3 regions of the Pseudomonas sp. NyZ480 genome follow, and region 2 is predicted to be linked to each of the others. Evidence: riboswitches for the same ligand, from Rfam matches in the RefSeq annotation. Region 2 holds a riboswitch; each other region holds the start of a gene.
The links. A riboswitch is a leader RNA that binds a small molecule or an ion and turns the genes downstream of it on or off. The one in region 2 is predicted to bind cobalamin.
Positions count from the first base shown of each region.

Region 1 (3,269 bases), 2.0 Mb from region 2:
CAAATCGTTCACCCCGTCCTCGCTGGTGGCGTACTGACCGTACAGGGACAGGTCATCGTTCACTGCGAACACCAGCCCGGCGCGCCAGTTGCCGCCTTGCAGGCTGTGGTCGCTGCGGGTGCCGTCGACCAGGTTGTCGCGGTCGATATGGTTCTGGTCGCGGCGCACGCCGGTCACCAGCGAGAGGCGCTCGGTGACCCGAAGGCGGTTTTCCGCGAACAGGGCGAAGGTGTGGGTGGTGGACAGCGTCTGCGGGCGCAGCGGCGAGTTGCTGTGGAACGTCGCCGCAGTTGGGTGCCATGGGTCGACGTAGTCGCCACCGACATCGTCGTAGGGTGAGTTGCTGTCGACGTTGAAGCGAATCTTGTTGTACTCGGCGCCGACCAGGGTGGTGCTGGCCAAGCCGAACAGGCGGTGGTCGAGCGTGAAGGTCTGGCGGTCGCCGATCTGCTCCTGATTATGCTTGATCTGCAGGTAGCTCTGGCGCAGCAGTTGGTCACGGTCGGCATCCCAGCTGTAGGCCTCGGCATTGCGCCAATGGCGGCGGCTCTTGATGTAGTAGAGCTGGTTGCTGGCACTGAGGTGGTCGCTGAGGGTCCAGTCGGTGGTGAAACGAGTCCACGCATCACGGTAGCGCTGCACGTCATCGTCGATGTTGTAGTTCTTCTTGCGCAGGCTGGAGCGGTAGTGGCCGTCGATCAAGGGTGTGCCGAAGTCGTTGGCCGGCTCGGCATCGCCGCGCTCGTGGGCCAGGGTGAAGCTGAGGTCGTCGTTGGCGTCGAAGCGCAACGCGGCGCCCAGGGCCAGGCTGCGCGAGTCGGTGCGGTCGACCCAGCCGTTGCTTGCCTGGCGGTTGAGGGTCACCCGGTAGCTGAGGCGCTCGCTGATGCTGCCGCCGCTGTCCAGGCCCAGTTGCTGACGGTCCCAGGCGCCATAGCCCAGGCGCAGATGGTTCTGCACCTGGCCGCTGAATGGCTTTTTGGGGATCACGTTGACCACCGCGCCGGTTGCGCCCTCGCCATACAGCACCGAGGCCGGGCCACGGATCACGTCGATACGCTCGACCAGCCACGGGTCTACCGGAAAAGTCTGGGTGCCCGCGCCCGTGTACAGGCGTGTGCCATCGAACAGGGTCATCACCGATCCATGCCCGGTAAAGCCCCTGGCCGAGAGACCGGTGCCGCCGTCGCCTGGGGTACCGATGAAGGAGATGCCGGGCGAGCGGCTGACTGCATCCTGAACGGTGAGGTTGTTGCGCTGCTGGATCTGTTGTGCGCTGATGCTGCTGGTGCTGGCCGGGGTTTCCAGGGCGCTGAGGTTAAGGCGCGAGCCAGCCTGGGTCGGGGTGGCGAGGTCCACGGCGGCGTCATCGTGGGTGCCGGTGATGGCCGTGGAGGGCAGGGCCAGGGCACTTCGTTCGTCGGCCAGGGCAGGAAAAGTCACGGCCAGGCAGGCCGCCAGTGTGTGAAGCTTGTAAATACGGGACATGTCGTTCCACGGCTGCAGGAATGAATGGATCCCGGTGGAAAACACGCAAAGGTGAGCCACGCACGCAGGCGCGCACGCGCAAACCGGCCTGCGCCCGCCCACCGCGGGTTGCCAAGTGAAGCTCCAGGCCGGTCTCCGGGCTTGCGAGGGTCGTGAAGCCTTCACCTTCCCATGCGTTTGCACAGTGGTATTTCGAAGGGTTCGCTCGCTTACCGTTGCGGGGGCAGCGCCGGACTTGTCGTGTAGCTCGACTCACCGGCTTCCCGTTTCACCCTGCGCGCGGCGGCGCAGGGCACCTGAAACTGGCGCGCATCTGACCATCGAAACGGCTCTGCGTCAATGGATTGCGCGGTATTGCCGATGGCGCTATCGACCCCGGCGGCGTGATACGCGGGCTTCGATGTTCTTGCGCCCGATCAGCAGCGGCGGTTTCTCCACCACCGGTTCGTCGGCCAGCCATTTGTACATCACCAGGCAATCCACCAGCCCAAGACGGGCATGGCGGTAGGCCTTGGGCAGGCGACCGACCGTTTCGAAACCCAGTTTCCGCCACAGCGCCACGGCCACTTCGTTGCTGGCCACCACCGAGTTGAACTGCAGGGCCAGGAAGCCCTCCTGGCGTGCCAGCTTTTGCGAGTGCTCGCACATCATCCGCGCCACGCCGCGCCCGCGGGCGGCTTCGCAAACCATATAGCCGCAGTTGCCCACATGGGCGCCGGGACCTGCCGCGTTGGCCTTGAGGTAATACGAACCGAGCACCTCGCCGTTCGCTTCGGCAACCAGGGTATGCAGGGGCAGTTCCAGCCACAGTTGCCGGGCGTGTTCGAAAGTGAGGGCAGGGTCGTAGGCGTAGGTTTCGCGGGCCTGGATGACGGCCTGGAAGGTTGGCCAGAAGCGCTCGAAGTCTTCGGGCGTCATGGGGCGGATGTGGATCATGCGGGTTCCTGCAAGGGCTGAGGTGCCCAGTCTGAGTAACGCGGCGCCGTCGCGCAAGGGCGGCGCCGCCAGGCCTCAGCTGTCGGCCTTGCCAACGGCATCCAGTGCCCGGGCCGAGTAGACCAGCGCGGCACCCGCATTCATGGCGACGGCCACGCCCAGGGCTTCGGCGATTTCTTCGCGGGTGGCGCCGTGTTTGACGGCTTGCTGCGAGTGCACGGCGATGCAGCCGTCGCAGCGGGTGGTGACCGCCACGGCCAGGGAGATCAACTCGCGAGTCTTGGCGTCCAGGTGGTTGGTCTTGGCACCCGCACCGCTGGCCGTCATGTAGCCGGCCACGGTGTCGGGGGAGAGTTGCTTGAGATCGCCGATGCCGGCCATCAACTGCTTACGGTAGGCGTCCCAGTCCATCATGCTCATCGTCTTCACCTTGTTGGGGTTTGGGCAGGAGCTTTCAGGGTAGTCCAAGCCTTCAGATATAGATGAACACCAGCAGCAGTGCCGCGACCACGGCCCACTTTTCCAGGTAGTAGCGGGTACGGTTACGCTTCTTCAGCGCCTTGCCGCGCTCACGGATCCGGTAGATGCGGGTGAACAGACGGTTGATGCCGCCGGTCTTGTCGTTGGCGGTGTTCGGCGCGGCGGCGGCGGCCATGACATTGCGGCTGAACCAGCGGTTGAAGGCGGTCGCCCAGCGGTACTTGAGCGGACGCTCGACGTCGCAGAACAGGATGATGCGGTTGTGATCGGTGGTATTGGCGGCGTAGTGGATGTACGTTTCGTCGAACACCACCGCTTCGCCATCGCGCCAGGAATACTTTTCGCCATCCACATCGATGTAGCAG
Region 1 covers NZ_CP120626.1:3,340,159-3,343,427, reverse strand. Annotated here, with positions in the region: gene P3R38_RS15345 (TonB-dependent receptor) at 1-1,488, opposite strand, end outside; cobalamin riboswitch at 1,597-1,803, opposite strand; gene P3R38_RS15340 (N-acetyltransferase) at 1,855-2,424, opposite strand; gene P3R38_RS15335 (carboxymuconolactone decarboxylase family protein) at 2,500-2,844, opposite strand; gene lpxO (lipid A hydroxylase LpxO) at 2,897-3,269, opposite strand, start outside.
Region 1: it holds a riboswitch for cobalamin, as region 2 does, so the genes downstream of both, P3R38_RS15345 (TonB-dependent receptor) here and cobO (cob(I)yrinic acid a,c-diamide adenosyltransferase) in region 2, are expected to answer to the same signal.

Region 2 (3,269 bases):
ATTCTCGAACGTGGCATGTCGTTGATCGGCACGCGCTACCGTTTCGGCGGTACCTCGGAGAAGTCGGGCTTCGACTGCAGCGGTTTCATCGGCTACCTGTTCCGCGAAGAGGCGGGTGTGACCTTGCCGCGCTCTACCCGCGAGATGATCAACGTCGACGCACCGAAAGTGGCGCGCAACAAGCTCAAGCCGGGCGATTTGCTGTTCTTCAGCACCAATGGCCGTGGTCGTGTCAGCCATGCTGGCATCTACCTGGGTGACAACCAGTTCATCCACTCCAGCAGCCGCCGCAGCGGTGGTGTGCGCATCGACAGCCTCGGTGATCGCTACTGGAGCAAGACCTTCATCGAAGCCAAGCGAGCCTTGGCGATGGCGCCGACCAATATCGCGCGCAACTGATGGCAAAATGATGTACCCTGCCGCGGCGGCGATGCTGAAAAGCTCGCCGCCGTGCGCATTTATAGAAAGCGTCTAATCTAAATTCTCAACTCTTTTGGGCTGCGGCCCTACGGTCTCAGACAGGAAGTTCTGGCCATGGCGATGACGGCGCGCTTCGCATTCCTTTCCCTGGTGGCTCTGCTTGCCGCCTGTTCCAGCCATGCTCCGGCACCGGCCCCTGTGGTTCAGCCACAGATCCCGTACGCCCAGCCTGACATTTCGCCGATTGCCGACGATGTGCTCATACGCGCCATCGGCCTGGTCGGTACCCCCTATCGCTGGGGCGGTAACACGCCGGATTCCGGCTTCGATTGCAGTGGCCTGATCGGCTATGTCTACCGCGATGCAGCGGGCATCAGCCTGCCGCGATCGACCCGCGAAATGATCGTCATGCGTGCGCCAACGGTGGACCTCAATGCGCTGCAGTCCGGGGACTTGGTGTTCTTCGCCACCGGTGGCGGCTCGCAAGTGAGCCATGCCGGGATCTACGTGGGCGAAGGCCGCTTCGTGCATGCGCCTTCCACAGGCGGCACGGTGCGCCTGGACTACCTGTCCAACAGCTACTGGGCCAAGGCCTACCTGCAGGCCAAGCGAGTCATTCCCCAAGGCCACCTGGCGCAGAACCGCTGATCAGCTGATCGCATCCCCGGCGAGCGCTGGCGCTTGCGGCGGTCACCGAGGTAAGTCGCCAGGCCACCGCCGCGCCGCGTCCTGGAGAATGACCCCGCTCGTCGAACGAGCGCTTCGATTGACGCTCCCGGCCCAACCCTCTAACCTTCGCGCGTGTTTCAGGTGTCCTGCCAGCCTCGACTGGGCAGGGTGAAACTGGGAAGCCGGTGGGCGTCGGAAGACGCGAGCCCGGCGCTGCCCCCGCAACGGTAGGTGAGACGCGGCCGCGCAGGGCCACTGGGTGAACGCCCGGGAAGGCGCGCAGGCCAGGGCCACAGGCCCGCTCACGAGCCCGGAGACCGGCCTGATACTGCCAACGGCATCACGGAGGGTGATGCGCGGTGCACCGTGACCAGAGCGGGTCATGGCCCCTGCGCGTCCTCCGTCTGCCTGCCTATCGACCTGCCGCCGCTTCTCGCGTGGCGTCAGCCTGCGGAGAACCCTCATGAGCGAAACCACCGAACGCGACGAACGTCATCTGGCGCGTATGCAGCGCAAGAAGGCGATCATCGACGAGCGCATCGCCAATTCCCCCAACGAATGCGGCCTGCTGCTGGTGCTGACCGGCAACGGCAAGGGCAAGAGCAGTTCGGCGTTCGGCATGCTCGCCCGTGCGTTGGGCCATGGCATGCAGTGTGGTGTGGTGCAGTTCATCAAGGGCCGCAACAGCACGGGAGAAGAGCTGTTCTTCCGCCGCTTCCCCGAGCAGGTGCGCTACCACGTCATGGGCGAGGGCTTCACTTGGGAAACCCAGGACCGTCAGCGCGATATCGCTGCTGCCGAAGCGGCCTGGGCGGTGTCGCGGCAGTTGCTGCAGGACCCTTCGGTGCAGTTCGTGGTGCTCGACGAACTGAACATCGCCCTCAAGCATGGCTATCTCGATCTCGACCAGGTGCTGGCCGATATCCAGGCTCGCCCGCCAATGCAGCATGTGATCGTCACCGGCCGCGCAGCCAAGCCCGAAATGATCGAGATGGCTGACACGGTTACCGAAATGGGCATGCTCAAGCATGCGTTCCAGGCCGGTATCCGTGCGCAGAAGGGCGTGGAACTGTGAACCAAGCGCGCCAATGCCCTGCGGTGTTGATCGCCGCACCTGCATCCGGACAAGGCAAGACCACCGTCACCGCTGCGCTGGCACGGCTGCATCGCAACCTTGGGCGCAAGGTACGAGTGTTCAAGTGTGGGCCGGACTTTCTCGACCCGATGATCCTCGAGCGGGCCAGTGGTGCGCCGGTCTACCAATTGGACCTGTGGATGATCGGTGCGCAGGAGAGCCGTCGCTTGCTATGGGAAGCCGCTGCCGAAGCCGACCTGATCCTGATCGAGGGCGTCATGGGCCTGTTCGATGGCACCCCTTCGAGCGCCGATCTGGCGCGTCATTTTGGTGTGCCGGTGTTGGCGGTGATCGACGGCACGGCCATGGCCCAGACCTTTGGAGCATTGGCCTTGGGCCTGGCGCGCTACCAGGCCGACCTGCCGTTCGCCGGCGTGCTGGCCAACCGCGTCGGCAGCCTGCGTCACGCCCAATTGCTCGAAGGCAGCCTGACCGAAGGCCTGCGCTGGTATGGCGGTTTGTCCCGCGAGCGTGGCATCGAGCTGCCCAGTCGTCACCTGGGGCTTGTCCAAGCCAGTGAACTGAATGACCTCGACGCCCGCCTGGATGCAGCTGCCGAAGCCTTGGGCGCCAGTTGCGACGCAAGCCTGCCACCGGCGGTCACTTTCGCCGCACCGGAGCCGCGTCAGCTGTCGTCGTCGTTGGCTGGCGTGCGCATCGGGGTGGCCCGGGACGAAGCGTTCGCCTTCACCTATGGTGCCAACCTCGACGTGCTGCGAAGCCTGGGCGCGCAGCTTGAGTTCTTCTCGCCCCTGCATGACCGTGAAATGCCCCTGGTCGATAGCCTGTACCTGCCGGGAGGCTACCCCGAACTGCACCACCATGCATTGGCTGCCAACACCTCGATGCTCGACGCCCTGCGTGCCCACCACGCGCAAGGCAAGCCCCTGCTGGCGGAGTGTGGCGGCATGCTGTACCTGCTCGACGCGTTGACCGACGTGGCGGGCGAGCGGGCCGAGTTGCTTGGCCTGCTGCCTGGCGAAGCGATCATGCAGAAACGCCTTGCCGCCTTGGCCTTGCAGGCTGTGGAACTGCCAGAGGGCAC
Region 2 covers NZ_CP120626.1:1,347,247-1,350,515, forward strand. Annotated here, with positions in the region: gene P3R38_RS06065 (NlpC/P60 family protein) at 1-399, shown strand, start outside; gene P3R38_RS06070 (C40 family peptidase) at 535-1,068, shown strand; cobalamin riboswitch at 1,212-1,430, shown strand; gene cobO (cob(I)yrinic acid a,c-diamide adenosyltransferase) at 1,553-2,164, shown strand; gene P3R38_RS06080 (cobyrinate a,c-diamide synthase) at 2,161-3,269, shown strand, end outside.

Region 3 (3,269 bases), 1.6 Mb from region 2:
GGCAGTTGCTCGGCGGTGTCGGCGAGCAACGCCAGGTGCGAATCGCCGCTGCAGAGGATCACCAGGTCGGCGGGGGTCTGGCCGAGGTCGGCGATGCTGTCGTCCGGCACGAAACCGCCGGGCTGGGTCCGCAGCAGGTGCATGGGTCAGGCGCCCAGGGCCTTGCGCAGTCGCGCTTCCAGTTCACTGGCGTTCAGCTCCTGGCCGATCAGCACCAGGCGGGTGATACGCGGCTCGTCGGCGCGCCAGGCGCGATCGAAATGCTTGTCGAAGCGCGTGCCCACGCCCTGCACCAGCAGGCGCATCGGCTTGCCCGGAATGGCCGCGAAGCCTTTGGCGCGCAGAATGCCGAATTCGACCACCAACTGGGTCAGGGCATCGAGCAGCAAGCTTTCATCGGCTTCGGGCAGGTCGATGGAGATGGAGTCGAAGGCATCGTGGTCATGATCGTCATGGTCGTCGTCATCGTGGTGCGAATCGTGGTGGGTGCGGCGACCGTCGATATGCGCCTCGGATTCAGCCCCCACGCCCAGTAGTACGTCCAGTGGCAGGCGACCGCTGCTGGCTTCGATCACCTTGACTGCTGGCGGCAGCTCTTCGGCGACTTCCGCCCGGACCTTAGCCAGGCCTTGGGCGTCGATCAGGTCGGCCTTGTTGAGCACCACCAGGTCGGCACTGGCCAGTTGGTCGGCGAACAGTTCGTGCAGCGGCGATTCGTGGTCCAGGTTGGGGTCGAGCTTGCGCTGGGCATCTACCTGGTCTGGATAGGCTGCGAATGTGCCGGCGGCCACCGCCGGGCTGTCGACCACGGTGATGACGGCGTCCACAGTGCAGGCATTGCGAATTTCCGGCCACTGGAAGGCCTGTACCAGGGGTTTTGGCAGGGCCAGGCCGCTGGTTTCAATGAGAATGTGGTCGAGGTCGCCACGGCGCGCCACCAATTCGCGCATTACTGGGAAGAACTCTTCCTGTACGGTGCAGCACAGGCAGCCATTGGCCAGTTCGTAGACGCGTCCGCTGGCTTCTTCCTCGGTGCAACCGATGCTGCACTGCTTGAGAATTTCGCCGTCGATACCCAGTTCGCCGAATTCATTGACGATTACCGCGATACGGCGGCCTTGGGCATTGTCGAGCATGTGCCGGAGCAACGTGGTTTTGCCCGAGCCGAGGAAGCCGGTGACGATGGTGACGGGTAGCTTGGCCAGTGTTTTCATGTCGCAATGCCCTTGGCAGGATGGCGGGCATGCGGGACGAGAGCCACGGGCCAGTGGCCGGGCTTATTCGCCACCGGATCACCCCGCCCGGTTGAAAGTCGAAATCGTCCGAGGCAGGTCTCCTGGCTTGCACTGCTTCGCCCTCTCTCTGCGGGGGCTTGAGGGATGACGCCTTCCCGCGCTTGGGCGCAGTGGCTGTGTCGATCCGTTGTCGGTGCTTACAGTTGCGGGGGCAGCCGCGGCTTGTACCGCGTTCCCGTCTTAGCTTCGGCGCAGCCGAAGAACCTCGAAGCGGCAAGGCTACGCGTGGGGTGGCAGGTGGTCAACTGTTCGCACAATCGCTCGACCCATTTGTAGCCGGTCTTTCGGCTGATCTCGTAGGCCTGGCATAGGGCGCTGAAGCTGGGCGCCCCTTGCAGGAATCCGCGATGAAAAGCATTTTCAGGTCCATAGGTTTCAGCTCTCGCCAAGGCATGGTCAGAACCTCGAATACCGACCCTGTCAGTCAAAGACTGTTACCTATGTGCGTGATCTGATTTGTAACCCATGTGGGTGAGTCATGCCGCCAGACCTTTTTGGCTACTTTTTGGGGCGTCTGCCAAAAAGTGACCCGCTGTAAGAGCGGAAAGGTGGTTGAGCGTCGCTTTGGCAAATGGATATGCCCATGCATCCATAAACCAAAACTTTGAAGCACAGATTTAAGGGCGGCATTCAGATAGCGTGAATATCCATTCGCCATGGAGGGGCTCATTCACCCTTTCGCCTTTACGGCGACCTACTTTTGCTCTTGGGCAAAAGTAGGCAAAAACCGCTGGCTCCTATCATCCGGCCCCTACGCTTCGCTTCGGGGTTCCCTCGCTACGGGCTTGCTCCCGGGAGGACCGCGCTGAACGGCCCCTCCTGGGCCGCAGCGCTTGACGGGCATCCATGCCCGTCACCTCCCTCCGCAAGCCCTACGCTCGGCCTACTGACGTCGCAATTTGCAGCGCCTGGAATATCGCGCATTAAAAGCAAAAGCGGAGCATGAAATACCAACTCCGAACAACAACAACAACAACAACAACAACAACAACAACAGCTAAACCAGCCGCACATTCAATATTAAAACTATAAATGCGAGGCAAATTTTCTTTTGCTTCGCTTTGCTCTTGCTTCTAGCGCGCGGTAGTTCAGACGCCACCTAATGCGACTTCAGGAGGCCGAGCGCAGGGCTTGCGCAGGGAGGTGACGGGCATGGATGCCCGTCAAGCGCTGCGGCCCAGGAGGGGCCGTTCAGCGCGGTCCTCCCGGAGCAAGCCCGGAGCGAGGGAACCCCGGAGCGCAGCGCAGGGGCCGGATGATAGGAGCCAGACTTTTTTGGTTACTTTTTGGGGCGTCTGCCAAAAAGTGACCCGCTGTAAGAGCGGAAAGGTGATTGAGCGTCACCTTGGCAAATGGATATGCTCACGCATCCAGAAACCAAAACTTCAAACTTCAAACTTCAAAGCACAGATTTAAGGGCGGCATTCAGATAGCGTGAATATCCATTCGCCATGGAGGCGCTCACTCACCTTTTCGCCTTTACGGCGACCTACTTTTGCTCTTGGGCAAAAGTAGGCAAAAACCGCTGGCTCCTATCATCCGGCCCCTACGCTTCGCTTCGGGGTTCCCTCGCTACGGGCTTGCTCCCGGGAGGACCGCGCTGAACGGCCCCTCCTGGGCCGCAGCGCTTGACGGGCATCCATGCCCGTCACCTCCCTCCGCAAGCCCTACGCTCGGCCTACTGACGTCGCAATTTGCAGCGTCTGGGATATCGCGCATTAAAAGCAAAAGCGGAGCATGAAATACCAACTCCCAACTCCCAACAACAACAACAACAACAACAACAACAACAACAGCTAAACCAGCCGCACATTCAACATTAAAACTATAAATTCGAGGCGGACTTTCTTTTGCTTCGCTTTGCTCTTGCTTCTAGCGCGCGGTAGTTCAGGCGCCACCTAATGCGACTTTAGGAGGCCGAGCGCAGGGCTTGCGCAGGGAGGTGACGGGCATGGATGCCCGTCAAGCGCTGCG
Region 3 covers NZ_CP120626.1:2,961,651-2,964,919, forward strand. Annotated here, with positions in the region: gene cobN (cobaltochelatase subunit CobN) at 1-143, opposite strand, end outside; gene cobW (cobalamin biosynthesis protein CobW) at 147-1,214, opposite strand; cobalamin riboswitch at 1,309-1,518, opposite strand; partial or broken gene P3R38_RS13530 (IS481 family transposase) at 1,553-1,689, opposite strand.
Region 3: it holds a riboswitch for cobalamin, as region 2 does, so the genes downstream of both, cobW (cobalamin biosynthesis protein CobW) here and cobO (cob(I)yrinic acid a,c-diamide adenosyltransferase) in region 2, are expected to answer to the same signal.